DNA from 2 places in the Pseudonocardia sp. HH130630-07 genome. Region 2 is predicted to be linked to the other one. Evidence: riboswitches for the same ligand, from Rfam matches in the RefSeq annotation. Region 2 holds a riboswitch; the other holds the start of a gene.
What was found. A riboswitch is a leader RNA that binds a small molecule or an ion and turns the genes downstream of it on or off. The one in region 2 is predicted to bind cobalamin.

Region 1: it holds a riboswitch for cobalamin, as region 2 does, so the genes downstream of both, AFB00_RS22485 (hypothetical protein) here and metE (5-methyltetrahydropteroyltriglutamate--homocysteine S-methyltransferase) in region 2, are expected to answer to the same signal.

The regions. Positions count from the first base shown of each region.
Region 1 is NZ_CP013854.1:4,736,687-4,747,127, reverse strand. It holds gene AFB00_RS22520 (cytochrome P450 family protein) at 1-1,119, opposite strand, end outside; gene AFB00_RS22515 (hypothetical protein) at 1,429-1,659, shown strand; gene AFB00_RS33515 (hypothetical protein) at 1,741-2,259, opposite strand; gene AFB00_RS32275 (serine hydrolase domain-containing protein) at 2,256-2,813, opposite strand; gene AFB00_RS22505 (IS5 family transposase) at 2,873-3,742, shown strand; gene AFB00_RS22500 (hypothetical protein) at 3,734-4,126, opposite strand; gene AFB00_RS22495 (4'-phosphopantetheinyl transferase family protein) at 4,207-4,914, shown strand; gene AFB00_RS22490 (DNA polymerase IV) at 4,911-6,443, shown strand; gene AFB00_RS22485 (hypothetical protein) at 6,461-6,847, opposite strand; cobalamin riboswitch at 6,888-7,056, opposite strand; gene cobA (uroporphyrinogen-III C-methyltransferase) at 7,078-8,322, opposite strand; gene AFB00_RS22475 (cobalamin biosynthesis protein) at 8,471-8,920, opposite strand; gene AFB00_RS22470 (cobyrinate a,c-diamide synthase) at 8,917-10,407, opposite strand; gene cobO (cob(I)yrinic acid a,c-diamide adenosyltransferase) at 10,404-10,441, opposite strand, start outside.
Region 2 is NZ_CP013854.1:2,806,652-2,817,092, forward strand. It holds gene AFB00_RS13680 (DUF418 domain-containing protein) at 1-138, shown strand, start outside; gene mftM (mycofactocin oligosaccharide methyltransferase MftM) at 23-799, opposite strand; gene AFB00_RS13690 (VWA domain-containing protein) at 817-2,352, opposite strand; gene AFB00_RS13695 (AAA family ATPase) at 2,364-3,599, opposite strand; gene mdo (NDMA-dependent methanol dehydrogenase) at 3,732-5,024, opposite strand; cobalamin riboswitch at 5,306-5,444, shown strand; gene metE (5-methyltetrahydropteroyltriglutamate--homocysteine S-methyltransferase) at 5,635-7,938, shown strand; gene AFB00_RS13710 (ABC transporter substrate-binding protein) at 8,609-10,126, shown strand; gene AFB00_RS13715 (ABC transporter permease) at 10,123-10,441, shown strand, end outside.

The sequences.
Region 1 (10,441 bases), 1.9 Mb from region 2:
TGCCAGGTCCGGGCGCTGCGCGATCAGCCGGCCGATCGCGACCCGGCCCTCGGTCCGTGCGAGCTGCGCGCCGAGACAGAAGTGGATGCCGTGGCCGAAGTACACACCGCCGGAGGTGTCCCGGGTGATGTCGAGCTCGTCGGCACGGTCGGTCCACTCCGGGTCGCGGTTCGCCGCGGCCAGACCGAGCATCACCGTCGACCCGGCCGGGATCGTCACGCCGGAGTAGACGACGTCCTCGCTGGTGAAGCGCAGCGGGGTGTTCGTCACCGGAGAGTCGAACCGCAGGAACTCCTCGACCGCGGTGCCGACGAGCGACGGGTCGGCACGCAGCAGCTCGCGCTGGCCGGGGTGGGTCAGCAGGGCGAGCACGCCGTTGCCGATCAGGTTGACGGTCGTCTCGTGCCCGGCGATGAGCAGCAGCATCGACATGGCGACGAGCTCCTCGTGGGACAGCCGGTCGCCGTCGGCCTCGCTGACCGCGAGCAGCGAGGAGATCAGGGCCTCGTCCGGCTCGGTGCGCTTGCGCTCGATGAGCTCGCCCAGGTAGCCGTGCAGGCTGCCCATCGCCGCGTACTTCTGCTCCTGCGGCGAGTCGTCGACCATCACCGACGACCACGCGGAGAACTGGTCCCGGTCCTCGGCCGGGACGCCGAGCAGCTCGCAGATGACCAGCACCGGGACCAGGAACGCGTACTCCCGCATCAGGTCGACCGGCCGGTCGGCGGGCAACCCGTCGAGCAGCTCCTGGGTGATCTCCTCCACCCGCGGCTGCAGCTCGTTCATCCGCCGGACGGTGAAGGACCGGCTGACCAGCTTGCGCAGCCGGGTGTGGTCGGGCGGGTCCATCAGGATCATCATCGGCGTCATCTCGGTCGCCGCGTGCTCGGCCCGCTGCTCGGCCGGCAGCGTCCAGCGCCAGTCCTTGGACAGCCGCGGGTCGACGAACGCCTCGCGCACGTCGGCGTAGCGGGTGAGCAGCCACGCCGGCCCGTCCGGCAGCGCCAGCCGCCGCACCGGCTCCTCGGTGCGCAGCGCGGCGTAGGCGGGGTGCGGGTCGTCCCAGAAGTCGCCGGAGAACAGTGCGTGCGGCTCGGTGCCGGTGGTGGTCAGCGCCATGGGCCCCATCGTGCCAGCCGATGTAAGCGAGCGCTTACATCGCTTCGGACTCTGTGACCGACCGCACAGTGGGGAAACTCGGTGGCGCACCCGCCCCCGGGTCCCTACGGTCCCTCCCATGCTGATCCGGTTCCTCTGAGCGGTCCGCCGGGACTCCGTCGCGAGTCCCCGCACCGCCGGCCCGTGGCGTCCCGTCGTCGGGTCCGGAACCGATGCCGCCCTCCTGCGGCGCATCCAGCCCTCCGGCGTTCCGGCACGTCACCGGCCCTCCCTGGTCCTCGTTCGACCCGACTCCTCCAGGAGGCCCGTATGCGCACCACCCCGTCCACCACGGCGGCCACCACGACCGCCGCCACCACCGGCGCACCCACCGCACCGGCGCCCGGGCGCCCGGCCAACCGCGCGGAACGGCGGGCGGCCCAGCGCGGACGCACCGCCGCCGGGGAGTCCGGTCCGGCCGCCCCGCGCACCGCCGGTCCCACACCGCACGTCAAGCCGGCGCACGTCCGCACGGACTTCGCCGCGCGCCGCAGCGGCTGATCCACACCGCCCGGGGCCGGGCCCGATCGACGGGCCCGGCCCCGGGCGTCTCCCCCTCCCCCGGGGCGTCTCCGGGCCGTCTCAGGCCGTGACGACGGCCGCCGCCAGCAGGACGGCACCGAACACCAGGGTCACCACGTCGCCCGCGGTCCGCAGGCCACCCGATCCGCCCGGCAGGGCCGGCCAGCGCCGCGCACCCAGGCCCGCACACGCCAGCCAGGCCGCGGCCGCACCCGTCCACACCGCACCGGGGACGACGGCCCACGGCCCCGAGACCAGGAGCACGGTCAGGGCGAACAGGCCGAGCGCCACGGCGCCGAGCAGGTACAGCCGGCTGCGCGGGCGCAGCAGCATCGCCACCGAACCGGCCAGCACGACCACCATGGCGGCGGCCGTCGTCCAGCCGACCGTCCCGACCTCCGGGCCGCCGGTCGCGGTGCCGCCGCGGAGCAGGGCGATCGCCTGCTCGTCGATCCAGCGGTCGGTGTCGTTCAGGACGACGACGGCCTCTCCGGCCTCCCGGTCCAGCGCGAGCATCGTCCGGTGCCCGCCGGTCCCGCCGTTGTGCCAGGTCACGACCCGGTCACCGATCTCGGTCACGCTCCAGGCCAGGCCGATCCGGCCGGCGTCCGCGTCGGCGACCGGGTCGAGGGCCGCGGCACCCGGGGCGGTGCCGGCGAGGACCGCGGCGGCGAACCGACCGAGGTCGGCCGCCGTGCTGACCGCCGACGTGCCGGACGGGGCGAACCCCTCCCCCACCAGGACGGCGCCCGCCAGCCGTTCGAGAACATCGGCGCGAGCGCGTCGTCCGGCCCTGCGGTGGTGAGGCGGGTCGATTGCATGCCGAGCGGGTCGAGCAGCCGCTCCCGGACCAGCGCGGACCAGTCCGCCGCCCCGGCCGCCCTGGCCTCGGCGTGCCCGAGCAGCGAGATGCCGAGGTTGGAGTAGGCGTAGCTGCCGCGGGTCGCCGTCGGAGTGGTCCGGGTGGCGTCGATCAGGGCCGCGGTGGAGACGTCGTAGGGGTTCTCGTTCATCAGCGCGGGGAGGACCGAGGCGGTGGCGACGGCGGGCGGGACCGGCGGCAGGCCGCTGGTGTGGGTGGCCAGCTCCTGCAGGGTCACCGCACCGGCCGGGGTGCCGGCCAGCTCCGGCAACCGGGCGTCGAGCCGGTCGCTCAGAGCGTGTTTGAGAAGGGTCGGCGTGTCTGCGCTGGATGCGTCCGGGTGTGGTCCATCGTGGAGGAGTGGCTCGGCGTAGGCGGCGGTACCCCTCGGACACCAGCGATGAGCAGTGGGCGTTGATCGAGCCGCTGCTGCCAGCGGCGGGGGCGGGAGGCCGGCCGGAGAAGCACGCGCGCCGTGATGTGGTGGATGCGATCCTCTACGTCGTGCGCGCCGGGTGCGCGTGGCGGGCTCTACCAGTGGATTTCCCGCCGTGGCAGACGGTGTACTGGTACTTCAACCGGTGGGAGCAGCAGAGGGTCACCGAGCAGATCCTCCCGATCGTGCGCCGTCAGCTACGCGCTGATGAGGGCCGCGACCCCGAACCCAGCGCGGGGATCATCGACTCGCAGTCGGTGAGGGGCGCTGACACGGTCGGGCGGGACACCCGCGGCTACGACGCCGGGAAGAAGATCAACGGTCGGAAGCGGTTCATCGTGACCGACACCCTCGGCCTGCTGCTGACCACGATGGTGTGCTCGGCGTCGGTGCAGGACCGCGATGGCGCCAAGTCGATCCTGCTCGACCTCTACCTGCGCACGAGGGTGCGGTTCGTCTACGCCGACGCCGGGTTCGCCGGGCGCCTGCTGGACTGGGCGACCACGATCCTGCACACCAGCGTCGAGATCGTGCGCAAACCGCCTGAGCAGCGCGGATTCGCCGTCCTCCCGCGGCGGTGGGTGGTCGAGCGGACCCTGGCCTGGGTCACCGCACACCGCCGCCTGGCCCGCGACTACGAACGCCACCCCGCAGTGTCCGAGGCCATGATCCGCTGGGCGGCGATCAACACCATCACCCGCCGCATCGCCCGTGGCGAACCCGCCCGACGCCAGCAGAAGTACGTAGTCACACCCTCAACATGATCTTCTCAAACACTCTCTCAGGGCCAGCTCCCCCCGTTCGACGCCGTCGGCCAGCAGCATCCCGGTGAACACCTTGACGATCGATCCGGGCTCGTAGGCGGCGTCCGGCCCGGGGACGGGACCCTCGTCGCCGAGGGTGGCGACGCTGACGTTCCCGTCCCGCACCCGGGCCGCGGTGACCGCACCGAACCCGCGCGGATCGCCGACGGCCCGTTCGAGGTCCGCGGCCAGCTCCGGGTCACCCCCGGTCCCGGTGGCCCGGGGCCCGTGCGGGCCGGCGACGAGCCCCACGAGCAGCCCGACGACCAGCGCACCGAGCACCACCAGTGCCCCGGAGCGGCGGGCTCGGGGCACGGACGTCGGGGGCGGTGCGGTCTCGACCATGCGGCAACGATACGAAATTCCGGAATAACAAACAAGTGCTACCGACCGGCCCACCGGCCCGGCGTGCGAGGCTGGACGCCGTGACCGTCACCGTGTGGTGGGCCGCTCCGGTGGAGCCGGCGTCCCGACCCGATCTCGTCGCCCTCCTCGACGCCCACGAGCGCGAGCGGATGTCCGCCCTGCGCCGGGCCGAGGACCGGGCCCGGTACCTCGCCGCGCACGCCCTGACCCGGCTGGTCCTCGCCGCCGGTCTCGACGCCGACCCCGCCGCGCTGGAGCTGGACCGCACCTGCCGCTGCGGGCAGCAGCACGGCAAGCCCCGGCTCGCCGGGCGGCCGGACGCACCCGGGTTCTCCCTGACCCACTCCGGCGCGCTGGTCGGGGTCGCGGTCGGGCCGGGACCGGTCGGGATCGACGTCGAGCAGCAGCGCTCGCTGGGTGACCTCGCCGGCCTGGCCCGGCACGCGCTGTCGCCGGTCGAACGGGCGGCGGGGCCGGTCGAGGCGAACGGTTTCCTCGTCACCTGGACGCGCAAGGAGGCGCTGGTCAAGGCCACCGGGGAGGGCCTGTCCAGCCCGATGGACGCGATCACGCTGACCGCTCCGGACGGCCCGGCCGGGATCCTCGACTGGCCGGACTCCGGCGGGCCGTGGTGGGTCGCCGACGTCGCCACGCCGTGGCCCGACCATCCCGGCGCCGTCGCGGGTGCCGGTCCGGCGGCGCCCCCGATCGTCGTCGCGGACGGCGACGCGGTCCTGTCGGTGGTCCGGGGCACCATGGGGGCATGACGTCCGACCGCCCGGCCCGCTGGGTGCTGCACCTCGACATGGATGCGTTCTTCGCCGCCGTCGAGCAGCTCACCCGGCCGACGCTGGCGCGGCGTCCGGTGCTGGTCGGCGGGGCGGGGCCGCGCGGGGTCGTCGCCGGGGCCAGCTACCAGGCACGGGTGTTCGGGGCACGGTCGGCGATGCCGATGGGGCAGGCCCGGCGGCGGTGCCCGCACGCGACGGTGCTCCCGCCCCGGTTCCCGCTCTACAAGGCGATCTCCGACGAGGTCATGGGCGTCCTCGGGGAGTTCTCGCCGGTGCTGGAACCGGTGTCGGTCGACGAGGCGTTCCTGGAGCCGCCGGTACTGGCCGGTGCCCCGCCGGCGCGGGTGGAGGAGTTCGGCACGGCGCTGCGGGCCGCCGTGCGGGAGCGGACCGGGCTCCCGGCGTCGGTCGGGGCCGGGTCCGGCAAGCAGATCGCGAAGATCGCCTCGGAGCTGGCGAAGCCGGACGGGCTGCGGGTGGTGGCGCACGCCGAGCAGTCCGCGGTGCTCGGGCCGCTGCCGGTGCGGTCGTTGTGGGGCATCGGGCCGGTCTCCGGCGAGTCGCTGCGCAAGATCGGGATCGAGACCGTCGGCCAGCTCGCGGCGATGGACTCCCGCGAGGTGGCCGGGGTCCTCGGGTCCGCGATGGGGACCGAGCTGCACCGGCTGGCCCGCGGGATCGACGACCGGCCGGTCGCTCCCCGCGGCGCCGCCAAGCAGATCTCCGCCGAGACCACCTTCGACACCGACCTGACGGCGATGACCGCGGTGCACGACGCCGTCGAGGCGATCTGCGTCGCGGTGCACCGGCGGCTGGTCGCGGACGGGCGGGCCGCCCGGACGGTGACGGTGAAGGCCCGGACCGGCGACTTCACGACCCACACCCGGTCGGAGACGACCCCGTTCCCGAGCCGCGAGCTGTCCACGCTGACCGCGGTCGCGCGCCGGCTGGCCGACGGGGCCGTCGGCGAGGGCGGGATCCGGCTGCTCGGGGTGTCGGTGTCCGGCTTCGGCGACGAGCCGCCGCTGGCGTTGTTCGACGCGGTGCCGTCCGCGCAGGGCTGGCGGGCGGCACCGGCCGGTGCGCAGCGGGACGGACCGCCCGGCGGCGCGGAGCACGAGGTACCGGGTGGCAGCACGACGGTCACCGAGCGCGCCGCCGGGCCCGCACCGGCCGGCGCCTCCGCGGGGGAGGAGACCAGCGCGCCGGGAGCGGTGGCGGTGGTGGCGGAATCCCCGGCCGGCGCCCCGGCGGAGGATGCACCGGCCACCGGCCGGCCCCTGCGTCCGGACCGCGCACCGGACCCGGACCGGCCCTGGGCCGCGGGGGACGACGTCCGGCACCCCGAGCACGGCCACGGCTGGGTGCAGGGCGCCGGGCACGGGCGGGTCACGGTCCGGTTCGAGACCGCGCTGACCGGGCCGGGGCGCACCCGCACGCTCCCGGCCGGGGACCCGTCGCTCGTCCGCGCCGACCCGGTGCACAGCTGGCGTCCGCCCGCCTGATCCGCGGGTCCGCGGCGTCAGGTGATCAGCGGGCTCCGGTACGGCGGGGCGACCCGGGTCCCCGCCGGGATCCGGACGTCGAGGTCCGGGTGGCAGCGGGCGAGGCCGTCCAGCACCGCGACCAGGGCGACGTCGGCCCCGGGGTCCCCGGCCACCAGCAGCACCGCGGCACCCGCCGGGCCCTGCTCCGCCCACGCCGTGACCCGGGCGACGGCGTCGCGCGGGGTCACCCGCTCGACCCGCCACGCCTCGGCGTAGAACAGGGCGACCGACTCGGGCCCGGACGGGAACGTGAAGACGGTGTCCGCCTCGGCGATCAGGGCCTCGACCGGGCCGTCGGTGCCGGGACCGCCGGCCGGACCGGTACCGAGCACGACCAGGGCCGGGCGCACGTCCTCGCTCATCGCATGTCCTCCTCGAGAGGGTCCTCGCCCTCACACGGTGGGATCTCCTGCGACGACGGCCAGTCTCCTGGCTCCCGGATCGACGCGCGTCCCGGCCTTCCCGCCCCGGGTGGGGCCGTGACCGTGGGTGGGGACGCACTCCCCGATGACAGTGGCGGGACCGCGCCGGACTCGCACCGGCTTCCTGCACCGTCGTCGGGTGCGAGCCCATCACGCGCCTCGGGGGACGGTCAACCGTGACCGTTCTGCGTCACTCCGCCCCCGACCGGTGCCTCGAGGCCCGCGACCGGCCCGACGACGACGATGGCCGGCGGGCTGACCTCCGCCTCCGCCGCGACCTTCTCGACGGTCTCCAGGGTGGCGCGCACGGTCCGCTGGATCCGGGTGGTGCCGTCCTGCACGATCAGCACCGGGGTGTCCGGTGCCCGGCCGTGGGTCACGAGCGCGTCGGCGAAACGGCCGATCCGCTCCACGGCCATCATCAGCACGATCGTGCCGGTCATCCGGCCGAGCGCGGTCCAGTCGGTGAGGCTGCGCGGGTCGTCCGGCGCGACGTGCCCGGAGACGACGACGATCTCGTGCGCCACCCCACGGTGGGTGACCGGCGTCCCGGCGACCGCTGGCGCGGCGAACGCACTGGTCACCCCGGGTACGACGGTCACCGGCACGCCGGCCGCCGCGCACGCCTGGACCTCCTCGAACCCGCGCCCGTAGACGAACGGGTCCCCGCCCTTGAGCCGGACGACGAACCGCCCGGCCCTGGCGTGCTCCACCAGCAGCTCGTTGATCTTCTCCTGGGCCATGGCCCGGCCGTAGGGGATCTTCGAGGCGTCGATCACCTCGACCTCGGGCGACAGCTCGTCCATCAGCTCGCGCGGGCCGAGCCGGTCGGCGACGACGACGTGGGCGCGGGACAGCAGCCGCCGGCCGCGGACCGTGATCAGCTCCGGGTCGCCGGGCCCGCCACCGACCAGCGCGACGCCGGCCGGGAGGATCTCCGCGTCGGCGTCGACCACGCCGGACTGCAACGCCTCGACCAGCGCCGTGCGCACGGCCGCCGACCGGCGGTGCGCGCCCCGGGCCAGCACACCCACGGTGAGCCCGTCGTGCACGCCGGTCGCCGGGGTCACGGCGGTGCCGCGGTCGCCGTCGTCGGCCCGGACGCAGAACACCCGGCGGCGCTCGGCGTCGGCGACGACGGCGGCGTTCACCGCCGGGTCGTCGGTCGCCGCGATGGCGTACCAGGCGCCGTCGAGGTCGCCGTCGGCGTAGGCGCGGGCGGTCCAGGCGATCTCGCGCGCCGTCGCCATCCCCTCGACGGCCGGGGTGACCTGCGGGGACACGACCTCGACCAGGGCGCCGGCGGCCAGCAGGCGGGCGGTCCGCCGCTGGGCGACCTGTCCCCCGCCGACGACGACGACCCGCCGCCCGGACAGGTCGAGTCCGACCAGGTACTGCTCGTGCTGCGCGCTCAACGGCGTTCCTCTCCCGGGTGTCCGCGCCCGGCCGTGGGTTCCGCGCCGGCGCCCGGTTCCGGCCCGGAGGCGGGGTGCCCCGGCGGCGACGATCGAGGATAACGACCTCGCCGCGGGTGTCCGCCGCAGCGAGTCCGATCCCACACGGTCAGGGAACGCCGTCGCGGCGGGCGACCGCGGCCGTCACCCCGGCCCCCGCCGTCTTGGGCACGACGAGCCGCGCACCGGGCCCCGCCGCGAGCAGGGCGGCGGCCTCGGCGACCCCGGCCGTCCCGACGGCGGCCGCGACCCGCCCGCTCGGGTGCGGCACCGCGACCGCGGCGAGCTCGGCGACGGTGAACCCGTACGGCACCCGCGGCGCGACGGCCGCCAGCAGGCCGGGCTCGGCCGAGCGCCGGTCCAGCGTCGCGACCTGCGCGAGCGCCAGGTCCAGCCCGTGCTCGGCCGCCACCCGGTCGAGCAGCGCCCGGACCGCGGCCGCCGGGCACCCGGGCCGGGCCCCGATCCCGAGGACGAGCCCCTCCGGCGCTCCCGTGATCACGATCGACGGAGCGGAGCCGACGTCGTACGGCGGTCGCGCTCCATCGATCGTGATCACCGCCTCTCCGCTCCGGCGGCGCACGCCGCGACGAACCGGGCCACCGCGCCGGGGACCCCCGCCGGATGGGTGTGCAGGAACGAGGCGTGCACGCCGCCCGTGATGTGCCCCTCCGGCGGATCGCCCCGCCAGCCCCAGGCCGGGGCCGCCCCGGCCCGCGGGGTGACCGCGCAGCGGTGGAACTCGTGCGCCCCGGCCCGGGCCCCGGCGGGCAGCAGCGTGGACGCGGACACGGCAACGGCGTCGCGGTAGCCCAGTGTCAGCCGCGGCGTCATCGCGGCGGAGGCGTCGAGGACCCCGCACATCGGCGTCCCGTCGAGGTCGCGGCACAGGTAGAGCAGGCCGCCGCACTCGGCGTGCACCGGCGCGCCGGAGGCCGCGAGCCGGGCCACCTCCGCCCGGAGCACGGCGTTGGCGCCGAGGTCGCCGACGTGCTCCTCGGGGAACCCGCCGGGCAGGACCAGCCCCGCGGTCCGCTGCGGCAGGTGCGGGTCGCGCAGCGGATCGACGGCGACGACCTCCGCCCCGGCCGCGGTGAGCAGCTCGGCGTGCTCGGCGTACCCGAACCCGAACGCCGGCCCCCCGGCGAGCGCGACGACCGGCCGCGCTCCCCCGGCGGACACCGGCCCGGCGGCAGGCCCGGCGGCACAGTGCCCGTCGGCGGCGAGCCCGGCGGCACCGGGCCCGTGAGCGCCGGGCCCGTCAGCACGGTGCCCGTCAGCACCGTGCACAGCGGCACCGTGCCCGGCCGGCTCGTACGTGGCGGCGATCTCCGCCGCCGGGTCCCACACGGGGCCGTCCGGCAGCGGGCGGGCCAGTGCCGTCACCGCGTCGAGATCGACGTGCTCGGCTACGAGTCCGGCCATCGCGTCCACCGCGGCGGTCGCGGCGGCCCCGTGCTCGGCCGCGGTGACCAGGCCGAGGTGCCGCGACGGCACGGCCAGCTCGGCCCGTCGCGGGACCGCTCCCAGCACCGGCAGCCCGACCTCCTCCGCCGCGGCGCGGCACACCTCGGTGTGCCGGTCGGAGCCGACCCGGTTCAGGATCACGCCCGCGACCTGCACCGACGGGTCGAACGAGCGGAACCCGTGCAGCAGGGCGGCGAGCGAGCGGGACTGCCCGCGCACGTCCACCACCAGCACGACCGGGGCACCCAGCTCGGCCGCGACCTGGGCGGTGGAGCCGGCGCCGTCGGCGATCCGGCCGTCGAACAGACCCATCACGCCCTCGACGACGGCGATGTCGGTACCGCGGGCCCCGTGCCGGGCCAGCGGCGCGATCCGGGCGCCGCCCTGCAGCACGACGTCGAGGTTGCGCCCCGGCCGGCCGGCGGCGAGCGTGTGGTAGCCGGGGTCGATGTAGTCCGGGCCGATCTTGAACGGCGCGACCCGGGTGCCGCGGCGGTGCAGCGCCGCCATCATCCCGGTGGCGACGGTGGTCTTCCCGCTGCCCGACGACGGCGCGGCGACCACCACCGCCCGGGTCACCACTCGATCCCCCGCTGCCCCTTCTGTCCGGCGT
Region 2 (10,441 bases):
GCCGTCGTCGCGGGGTCGGGGATCATCGCGTCGGCGTGGCTGCGGCACCACGACCGCGGTCCGCTGGAGGCGCTGACCCGGCGTCTGCTCGGTCGAGATCGATCACCAGCCAGCCCCCGTGCCACTCGGTCACCGTGACCTGCGCCGGGGCTCCCACCGGTGGGAGGAGGGTGCGCAGGGTGGCGGGGGTGAAGGTGCGCAGGTGGCCCCAGGCCGGGTTGGGGGTGTCCTCGAACGGGACCGCGACCACGACGCGGCGGCGGGCCAGGCGCAGCATCTCGGTGAGCACCCGGGCGCCGTCGGCCTCGTCCAGGTGCTCGACGAGGTGCACGGCGAACACGGTGTCCGCGCTGCGGTCGGGCAACGGGACGGAACGGGCGTCGGCGACCCGGGTCGTGAGCCCGACGCCGAGGGGACGGGCGACCCGGGTGAGCAGGTCGACCGTGCCGGGGGTCAGGTCGGTCGCGGTCACCCGGTGGCCGTCCCGGGCCAGCTGCAGGGCCAGGAACCCGAAGCAGCAGCCCAGCTCCAGCACGTCCGGCCCGACGGCGAGCGACCGCGCCATCGCGTGCACGGGGGCGGTCTCGGCGTTCGTCCCGCCCGGCACCGGGGTCCCGGCGAGCGCGTCCAGGGTGTTGCGGTAGAAGGCGAGCCAGGCCTCGTCCGGATCGTCCGCGGTGCCCAGGACGCAGGCCACGAACGCCTCCTCGAAGCGGTCCGGCGCGAGCAGCCCCGGTGCGACGAGCGTGCGGTCCAGCCAGCCGGCGAGATCGTTGCTGATCCGGTCGGTCCCGATCATCGGATGTCCCCCAACGGTCAGCGCCCGATCAGCTCGCCGGCCATCTCGTTCGTCGTCGTCTCCAGCCCGGACAGGTCCCGCACGACCCGGACCCGGTCGCAGTACTCGGCGTAGGCCGGCAGGTCGCAGCGGCCCAGCCCCCAGGAGTAGCGGGGCTCGGGCGTCAGCCAGATCGTCTCCCTGGCCCGGCGGGTGATCTCGGTGAACGCCTCGATGTTCGGGTCGTTGCCGTTGCCCCGGCCGTCGCCGAGCACCAGCACCGTGGTCCGCCGGGTGACCGCCGAGCCGTGCTCGTCCAGGAACTGCCCGAACGCCAGCCCGTAGTGCGAGTTCGCGTCGACGTCGAGCTGGTCGCCGCCGAAGATCAGGCCGAGCGCGTGCTCCACGGGATGGTCGGCGAACAGGTCGGTCACCTCGACCAGATCGGCCACGAACGCGAACGAGCGGACCTGCCCGAACAGGTCCTGCAGGCCGTGCACCAGGTGCAGGGTGAACCGGGCGGTGGCCCGCACCGACAGCGACACGTCGGCGAGCACCACCAGGCGCGGCTTGTCCTCCTGGCGCGCCACGGTCACCGGGGTGAACGGGACGCCGTCGTAGCGCATGTTCTTCCGCATCGTGCGGCCCGAGTCGATCCGCCCGCGCGGGGACACCCGGCGCCGGTGGGTCAGCGCACCGTGCAGCGACTTCGCCAGCCGGCGCAGCGAGTCCTCCAGCTGCATCCGCTCGGTCTCCGAGGCCCGGTCGACCTCGGCGACGCGCTCGGCGTCGTCGTGGCCCTCGACGATCCGGTTCTCGATCGCGAGCAGCTTCTCCAGGTGCGCCTTGAGCAGCTCGGGGAGGTTGTCGAGCACGCCGGTGAGCCGCCGGCGCAGGGCGGCCGCGTCGTCCTCGGTACCGGCCGCCTCCAGGGCGTCCTCCTCGGAGTTCAGCCAGCCCAGCAACGCGTCCTGCTGGGCCACCGACAGGTCCGCGTCGACCCGGGTGTCCTGCTGCTGGGAGATGTCGCCCGGCACGCCGCCGCCGTGGAAGCGATCGGTCTCGATCTGGACCCGCTGCCCCTCGGTGACGTCGCCCGCCTGCTCCTTCGAGAGCACGATCTCGTCCGTCATCGACGCCATGTCGATCTTGTTGGCCTCCTGGTGCAGGTTGTACTGCTCGGCCAGGTCCTCGGGGTCGAAGAAGTCGCGGATGTCGGCCGGGGTGCCGTGGTCGTGCCCCTCCTGCGGGGTCTCCGACGGCTCGGCGGACAGCGTGAACTCCTCCAGCGGGGTGTCGTCGGTCATGTCCCCGTGGCCGTGCCCGTGGCCGTGACCGGTCTCCGCCTCCCCGACCCGGACCAGGGAGAAGAACAGGTCGAAGACCTCGTCGAAGGTGGCCTCGTCCCGCCGGTCCTTGACCAGCGCGACGCGCAGCGCCTCCTTGAGCACGGACCGGTCGGCGAGCACGCCCGGCTGCGCGGCGCAGGCCATCGCGTCCAGCGCCTCGGACACCGAGATGCGTACCGCCCGGATCCGCAGCAGCCGTACGAAGCGGTGGATGCTGGCTTCCACGTCGGCGCCGCTCAGACCGGACGCCGGCGGGAGCCGCCGAACGAGCGGCTGCCCTGGCCGGGACTCACGTTCCGGGGCCGGGTGCTGCTGCCGGCGGTGACGCCGCCGTAGATCGGGTGCCGGCCCGGTTCGTCCTTGGCGGCCCGCTTGGCCCGGCCGTCGACGTCCCCGTCGTCGACCCCGTCCCCGGAGCCGGCCGCGGCCGGCCGGGCGGGTGCCGGGGCGGGCTCGTCGTGCTCGTGGTCCTCGTCGTGGCCGTGCCCGTGCCCGTGCCCATGTCCGTGCCCGTGGCCGTGCTCCTCGACCACCGCGTTCGGATCGACGAGCGACCCGATGGCGTCCAGCGCCTTGCGGACGTCCTTGTCGTACTTGACGACGACCGAGACGGTGTCGGAGAGCACCTGGGCGTTCAGCTCGTCCACGCCGAGCACGGCCAGCGTGCGGGCCCAGTCGATCGTCTCCGAGATCGAGGGGGCCTTGCGCAGCTCCAGCTCGCGCAGCCCGCGCACGACGCCGACCAGCTCCTCGGCGAGCTGGTCGGACAATCCGGTCTTCTTCGAGCGCACGATCTCCAGCTCGCGCCGGGCCGAGGGGTAGTCGAGGAACAGGTGCAGGCAGCGGCGCTTCAGCGCCGCGGCGAGGTCACGGGTGTTGTTCGAGGTCAGCAGCACGTACGGGCGGTGCCTGGCGGTGAACGTGCCGACCTCGGGGACCGAGATCTGGTACTCGCCCAGCGTCTCCAGCAGCACCGCCTCCAGCGCCTCGTCGGCCCGGTCGACCTCGTCGATCAGCAGCACGCACGGCTGCTCGGAGCGGATCGCCTCCAGCAGCGGGCGTGGGGCGAGGAAGCGCTCGGAGAAGAACACGCTCTCCTGCGACCCGACGCGGTCGACCGCGGACGCGAGGTCCGGTGCGTCCGCGACGACCTGCCCGATCTTCTCGCGCAGGATCTGGGTGTACATGAGCTGCTTGCCGTAGTCCCACTCGTAGAGGGCCTTGGTCTCGTCCTGGCCCTCGTAGCACTGCAGCCGCAGCAGCCGGCGTCCGGTGGCGAGCGCGAGCATCTTGGCCAGCTCGGTCTTGCCGACGCCCGCCGGTCCCTCCAGCAGCAGCGGCTTGTCGAGGCGGGTCAGCAGGAAGACGGTGGTCGCCAGCCGGGTGTCGGCGATGTAGCCCTGCTCGCGCAGCGTCTCGACGACCTGGTCGACGGACTCGAACGGTGCCGTGTTCTCGGCGGTCTCGGACACGCGGACTCTCCTTCGCTGGCCGCACCGGCCGACGGTGCAGCGGGCCACGCACCCGGCGGGCCCACCCGCTGGTGAGTATCACCTTCGACGGATGGGCCCGCTGGTGCGAGATTCGACGGACTGGCCGGACGGTCAGGTGAGCAGGTCGTCCAGGTCACCGTTGATGGAGTGCTCGACGACCGGGCGGACCGTCTCGAAGGTGCACTCCTTGGGGTTGCCCGGGGTGCAGGCGTCACCCAGCACGTGATGGGTGATCCGGTCGACGTCGGCCGCGTCCCCGACGATCGTCGCGTTGTCCTCGTAGAACTTCGTCGGGCCCTGGCCGAGCCGGTTCTTCGAGTAGGTGTCCTGCTTGACGTCGGCGAACCGCTCCGGGATGCCCACGTCGCGCAGCAGCCGGATGGACGCGGCCAGCGCGGCGTCGGCGGCGGCCGGCTTGGTCATGCCGCGGGTGTCGATGCCCATCGCCTCGGCGATGTCGGCGAACCGCTCGTAGACGACCGGCATGTTGAACGCCCACACCCGCGGCAGCGCGATCGCGTTGTTCAGGCCGTGGTGGGTGTCGTAGAACGCCGACACCGCGTGGCTGATCGAGTGGATGATCCCGAGGCCGCCGGAGTTGAACGCCTGGGCCGCGATGTACTGCGCGTACATCATGCCCTCGCGGCCGGAGAGCTCCTGGCCGTTCCAGACCGCCTTGCGCAGGTTCTGCGAGGTCAGCTTGATCGCGTGCAGCGCATTGCCCAGCGACGGCTGGAAGTCCAGCCGCGAGACGTAGGGCTCGGAGGCGTGCGCGAGCACGTCGAACCCGCACTGCGCGGTGTAGTCGATCGGGCAGTCGTAGTAGAGGACCGGGTCGTCGATCGCGAGGGTGGTGACCGACGCGTCGTCGAACGCGACGTACTTGTGCGGGTTGTCCGGGTCGGTCGTGGTGTCGGTGATGACGTAGGCCCACGAGGTCTCCGAGCCGGTGCCCGCCGTGGTGGAGACCGCGATGTGCGGCGGGTTGGCCGGGTTCTCGGACTTGTTGAAGCCCTCGAACTCGTTGACGTTGCGGCCGTCGTGCGCGACCGAGACGCGGGCGCCCTTGCAGGCGTCGTGCGAGGAGCCGCCGCCGATGGAGACGAACGAGTCGCACTTGTTCTGCTGGTACAACGCGACGGCGTCCATCGAGTTGTAGTCCTTGGGGTTGGACTCGACCTTGTCGTAGAGCACGACCTCGAGCCCGTGGTACTTCATCGACTCGACGATCTTGTGCACGATGTCCGTGCCGCGCAGACCCGAGGTCATGACCAGCGTCTTCTTGAAGCCCAGCTTCAGCGCTTCCGGCCCGATCATCTCGTGCGAGCCGGGCCCCATGAGAGCCCGCGGGAACGGGTGGAACTCCTTGATCGGGAACGGCTTGAGCAGTTCGTCTACCTGCATGTCGGCCCTTTCGCCAGGCGGTCGGATCGATTGCCTGCGAACGCTAGGACGCCTGTGGCGCCGGGCACAGAGGTGACCGCTGTTACCCCTCGGGAGGCGGGGCAGGACCCCCCTCCGATCGGAGGGGGAAGGGTCAGGTCGGACGACGACTGCTGCCAATCTATGGCAACACTCGTCCGGCGGCAACAGTGCGCGCCCTGGCCGGTGCCCCGGCGCTGAACTAGGGTCGGTGCCGCCGACGGTTCGTGGCGGCCTCCCCCGGGAGGCCGGCACGAGGCAAGAGGGAACCCGGTGGGAATCCGGGACTGCCCCGCAGCGGTGAGTGGGAACGACCGCCGTCATGAGCACTGGGAGCGATCCCGGGAAGCGACGGCCAGTAGGTGGGCACGCGAGTGTCCGGGCCCGCGAGTCCGAAGACCTGCCGCCGGTGCGTGCGCCGACCGGCGCACGCGGATCCGTGGTCCCGAGGGAGGACCGAGCGGACGACCGGGTTCTCCCGTGCCCGCCGGTGCGACGCCGCACCCGGTGGCGCAGGTGTGCCCGGCGCGTGCCGTCGCCCTCCCCGGTGCCCGTGGGTCCGCCCCCACTGCGCTCGCGAGGAGAGAGGGCCGTGCCGAACACGTCCGAATCGGGCACTGCAAGCACCGTTCTGGGATACCCCCGGATCGGACCGGACCGGGAGCTCAAGCGGGCGACCGAGTCCTTCTGGGCCGGGCGCGGTGACGCGTCCGCACTGCACGAGGTCGCCGCGGGTCTGCGCCGCGACACCTGGACCGGCCTGCGTGACGCCGGCCTCGGCCAGGTCCCGGGGAACACGTTCTCGTTCTACGACCAGGTGCTCGACACCGCGCTCGCGGTGAACGCGGTCCCGGAGCGCTTCGCCGGCGTCACCGACCCGCTGGAGCGCCTGTTCGCGATGGCCAGGGGCCGCGCCGGCGCCCCGGCCTGCGAGATGACCAAGTGGTTCGACACCAACTACCACTACCTGGTGCCGGAGGTCGGGCCGGGGACCAGGCTCGCCCCGGGCAGCCGCAAGGCGCTGGAGGAGTTCCGGGAGGCGCTGCGCTACGACGTCCTGACCCGGCCGGTGCTCGTCGGGCCGGTGACCTTCCTGCTGCTCGCGAAGCCGGCCGAGGGCGCTCCGGCGGACTTCCGGCCGCTGGACCTGCTCGGGCCGCTGGTCGAGGTCTACCGGGACCTGCTCGCCGAGCTGGCCGAGGCCGGCGCGGAGTGGGTGCAGCTCGACGAGCCGGCCTTCGCCGCCGATCGCAGCAGCGACGAGATCGCGGCGCTGCGCAAGGCCTACGACCGGCTCGCGTCGGCGCCGCGGCGGCCGAAGCTGCTGGTCGCGTCCTACTTCGGCGAGCTGGGGGCGGCGCTGCCGGCGCTGGCGTCGACCGCCGTCGAGGGACTGGCGCTGGACCTCGTCGCGGGTGCCGCGGACCTCGACGGCATCGACTCGGTCGAGGGGCTGGGCCGCAAGCGGGTGCTGGCGGGCGTGGTCGACGGGCGCAACGTCTGGCGGACCGATCTCGACGCCGCGCTGGCGAAGGCGACCCGGCTGAGCGGGGTCGCGGGCCGGGTCGAGATCTCGACGTCGTGTTCGCTGCTGCACGTGCCCTACGACCTGGCGGCGGAGACCTCGCTGCCCGCCGACGTCGTCGACATGCTGGCGTTCGCCGAGCAGAAGGTCGCCGAGGTCGTGCTGCTCGGCCGGGCCCTGCACGAGGGGCGCACGGCCGTCGCCACCGCGTTCGACGCGGCGGCGGCGACCAGGGAACGGGTCGCGCTGGCGTCGCGGCGCGACGAGCAGGTCCGCGAGCGGCTCGCCGCCCTGGGTGCCGACCACTACCGGCGTGCCGCGGGCGACGTCCGGGCCACGATCCAGCGCGAGGCGCTCGACCTGCCCGAGGTCCCGACGACGACGATCGGCTCCTTCCCGCAGACCGGCCAGATCCGCCGGGACCGGGCCGCCCACCGGTCCGGCGGCATCACCGACGACGAGTACGCCGCCCGGATGCGCGCGGAGATCGAGCGCGTGGTCCGGCTGCAGGAACGGATCGGCCTCGACGTGCTGGTGCACGGCGAGCCGGAGCGCAACGACATGGTCCAGTACTTCGCCGAGAACCTGGACGGCTTCGCGACCACCGAGCTCGGCTGGGTGCAGTCCTACGGTTCACGCTGCGTGCGGCCGCCGATCCTGCACTCCGACGTGTCCCGGCCCCGGCCGATCACGCTGGGCTGGGCGACGTACGCGCAGTCGCTGTCGGACCGGTACGTCAAGGGCATGCTGACCGGGCCGGTCACCATCCTGGCCTGGTCGTTCGTCCGCGACGACCAGCCGCTGGGCGACACCGCGCGGCAGGTCGGCCTGGCCCTGCGCGACGAGGTCGGCGACCTCGAGGCCGCCGGGATCCGGATCATCCAGGTGGACGAGCCGGCGCTGCGCGAGTTGCTGCCGCTGCACGAGCGGGACCGGCCGGCGTACCTGGACTGGGCGGTGGACTCGTTCCGGACCGCCGTCGGCGGGGTGGCCGACGCCACCCAGATCCACACCCACCTCTGCTACTCCGAGTTCGGTGAGGTCGTGGGCGCGATCGACGGGCTGGACGCCGACGTCACCACGGTCGAGGCGGCCCGTTCCCGGATGGAGGTGCTCGGCGACCTCGGCCCGGGCGTCCCGCGCGGGCTGGGTCCGGGCGTCTACGACGTCCACTCGCCGGAGGTCCCGGACGCCGACGAGCTGACCGACCAGCTCACCGCGGCGCTGCGGCACATCGGCTCCGAGCGGCTGTGGGCGAACCCGGACTGCGGGCTGAAGACCCGCGGGGAGCCGGAGACCGTCGCCGCGCTGACGAACCTCGTCGAGGCGGCCCGCCGGGTCCGCTCCGGCGAGGCACGAACCACCGGCTGAGGCCGGTGCGCTCCCGCGACGCCGGGTCCTTCCGGCCGTCGGGTCCGGCGTCGTGGGGGTATGCCGAGGTCGGACGGGTGCGCCGCCCGCCCGCGACGTTCCGCGGAACGCGGTTCAGCCCGAACCGTACGTTCGGCGGAACGCGGTACAGCTCGGGTCGGCGCGTTCCGCGGAACGCCGCGCGGTCCGGATCGGCGCGTTCCGCGGAACGTGGTGCAGGCTGAACCGGGGTCCGCGGAACGTGCTGCGGGCGCCGTGGCGCGTTCCGCGGAACGCAGTACGGCCGCGTCGGTGCGTTCCGCGGAACGCGGTGGGCGGCGGCCGTGCGGGTGCTGCGGACCGGCGCCCGTCGGTGGGGCGGCGCCGCCCGGTGTCCGCCGGAGCCCGTGCCTGCACGGTCCGCGGTGTGTGCCGGAGGCCCTGTCCGTGCGTTCCGCGGAACGCGGACCTGCCGGCGCGGGGTGTGCCCGGCGCCGGTCGGCAGCGGTTCCGTGGCAGGGGTGCGGCCGCCGCGGGTGCCCGCATCGTCCTCGCCGGGATCTGTGCCTGTGGGGCTCGCGGGGGGCTGCCGCTCGCCGACGTGCATCTCGGCGCCTGCCCCCGGGTCACGGAGCGGCGTCGTTGCTCACCTCGGGTTGTCTGAAGAGACGTTCAGATGTACCAGTTTGTCGTGATCGTTCGACGACGTGGCCGGCTCACGCTCGCCGCACTGACGACCGCGGTGCTGCTCCTCGCCGGGTGCGGCGGTGCTGCGCCCGCACCGGGCGGCGAGCTGACGGTGGCCCTGCAGTTCCCGCCCCGCGCCGACTACGCCTTCGACGCCGACGACGGGGCCCGGCTGCAGTCGCTCGGCGTCGCCGAGACCCTGACCACGGTGGACGACGGGGCGCGGCCGGCCCCGCTGCTCGCGACGTCCTGGGAGCAGCAGGGCGACGCGTGGCGGTTCACGCTCCGGCAGGGTGTCGTGTTCCACGACGGGACGCCGCTGACCCCGGAGGCCGTCGTCACCGCGCTGCGCTACGTCGCGGGGGTCGAGGCCCCGCCGCGGGCGGTCCGGGGCACCGGCTTCGCGATCGCCGTCGACGGGCCGGACGCCGTCCGCATCACCACCGCCGAGCCCGATCCGGTGCTGCCGCTGCGGATGTCCAGCGGCAACCTCGGCATCCTCGCGCCGGCCGCCTACGCCGGTGGCGGGGCACCCGGGTACCTGCGCAGCGGGACCGGGCCGTTCGTGCTGACCGAGGTCGACGGCGCCGAGTCGGCGCAGCTCGTCCGCAACGACGCCTACTGGGGCGACCGGGCGGGCGCGGCCCGGATCACCGTCCGGTACGTGGAGGACCCGCAGGCCAGGGCGCTCGCCGTGCAGGCCGGTGACGTCCAGTTCGCCGAGGGGATCCCGCAGGCCCAGCTGGACCAGGTCCGGTCGGCGGGCGCCGAGGTCGTCGAGTACCCGAACGCCCGCACGGTGCCGTTGCAGCTCAACCAGTCCCGCCCGCCGTTCGACGACGTCCGGGTGCGGCGCGCGGTGACCGCCGCGATCGACCGGCCGGTGCTGGCCGGGCAGGTGCTGGGCGGCGGCGCCGCGCCCGCGGCCGACCTGTTCGGCGCCGCGGTCCCGTGGGGCGCGACGGCCCCGCCACCGGCGGCCGACGTCACGACGGCACGGCGGCTGCTCGCCGAGGCCAGCCACGGACCGGACGACCCGCTGACCGTGCGACTGTGGACCTTCCCGAACCGCCCCGAGCTGCCCACGCTCGCGACCGCCGTGCAGGCGATGCTGGCCGAGGCCGGGATCCGGGCCGAGATCACCGTCGGCAACTACGAGGCGCAGGAACCACAGGTGCTGGCCGGGGACTACGACATGTTCCTCAACTCCCGCAGCTACCTCTCCGACTTCCCGGACGCCGCGAGCACCCTGACCTCGGACTACACCTGCGACGGCAGCTACGCGATCGACCGCTACTGCGACCCCGCCTACGACGCGCTCGTCGACCGGCTGAACGGCACGGCCGACCCGGTGCAGCGCCAGGAGCTGTTCCGGCAGGCGGCCGGGATGCTGACCGCGGACGCCGTCGGCGTGATGCTGGTGCACCCGGTGAACACCGCGGTGCTGCGCGGGGCGACCGGGTTCGTCCCGGACCCGCTGCAGGTGCGGCCGGTGCTGCCGCAGCTCACGCCGACGGGATGACCGGGCTGCTGCTCCGCCGGCTGCTCGTCGTCCCGCCGGTCCTGCTCGCGGCGTCGGTGCTGGTGTTCGCGCTGCCCCGGCTCGCGGGGGTCGACCCGGCGCGGGCGGTGCTGCGGGCGCGCAGTGCGGACGCGGTCCCGGACCCGGCCGTCGAGGAGCGGATCCGGGCGTCGTTCGGGCTGGACGCCTCGCCGGTCGAGCAGTACCTGCGCTGGCTCGCCGCCGTGCTGCGGGGCGACCTGGGCAACGGCTACGTCTCCGGGGTCCCGGTGCTGGCCCAGGTGGGGACCGCGGCGACGGTGTCCGGGCTGCTCA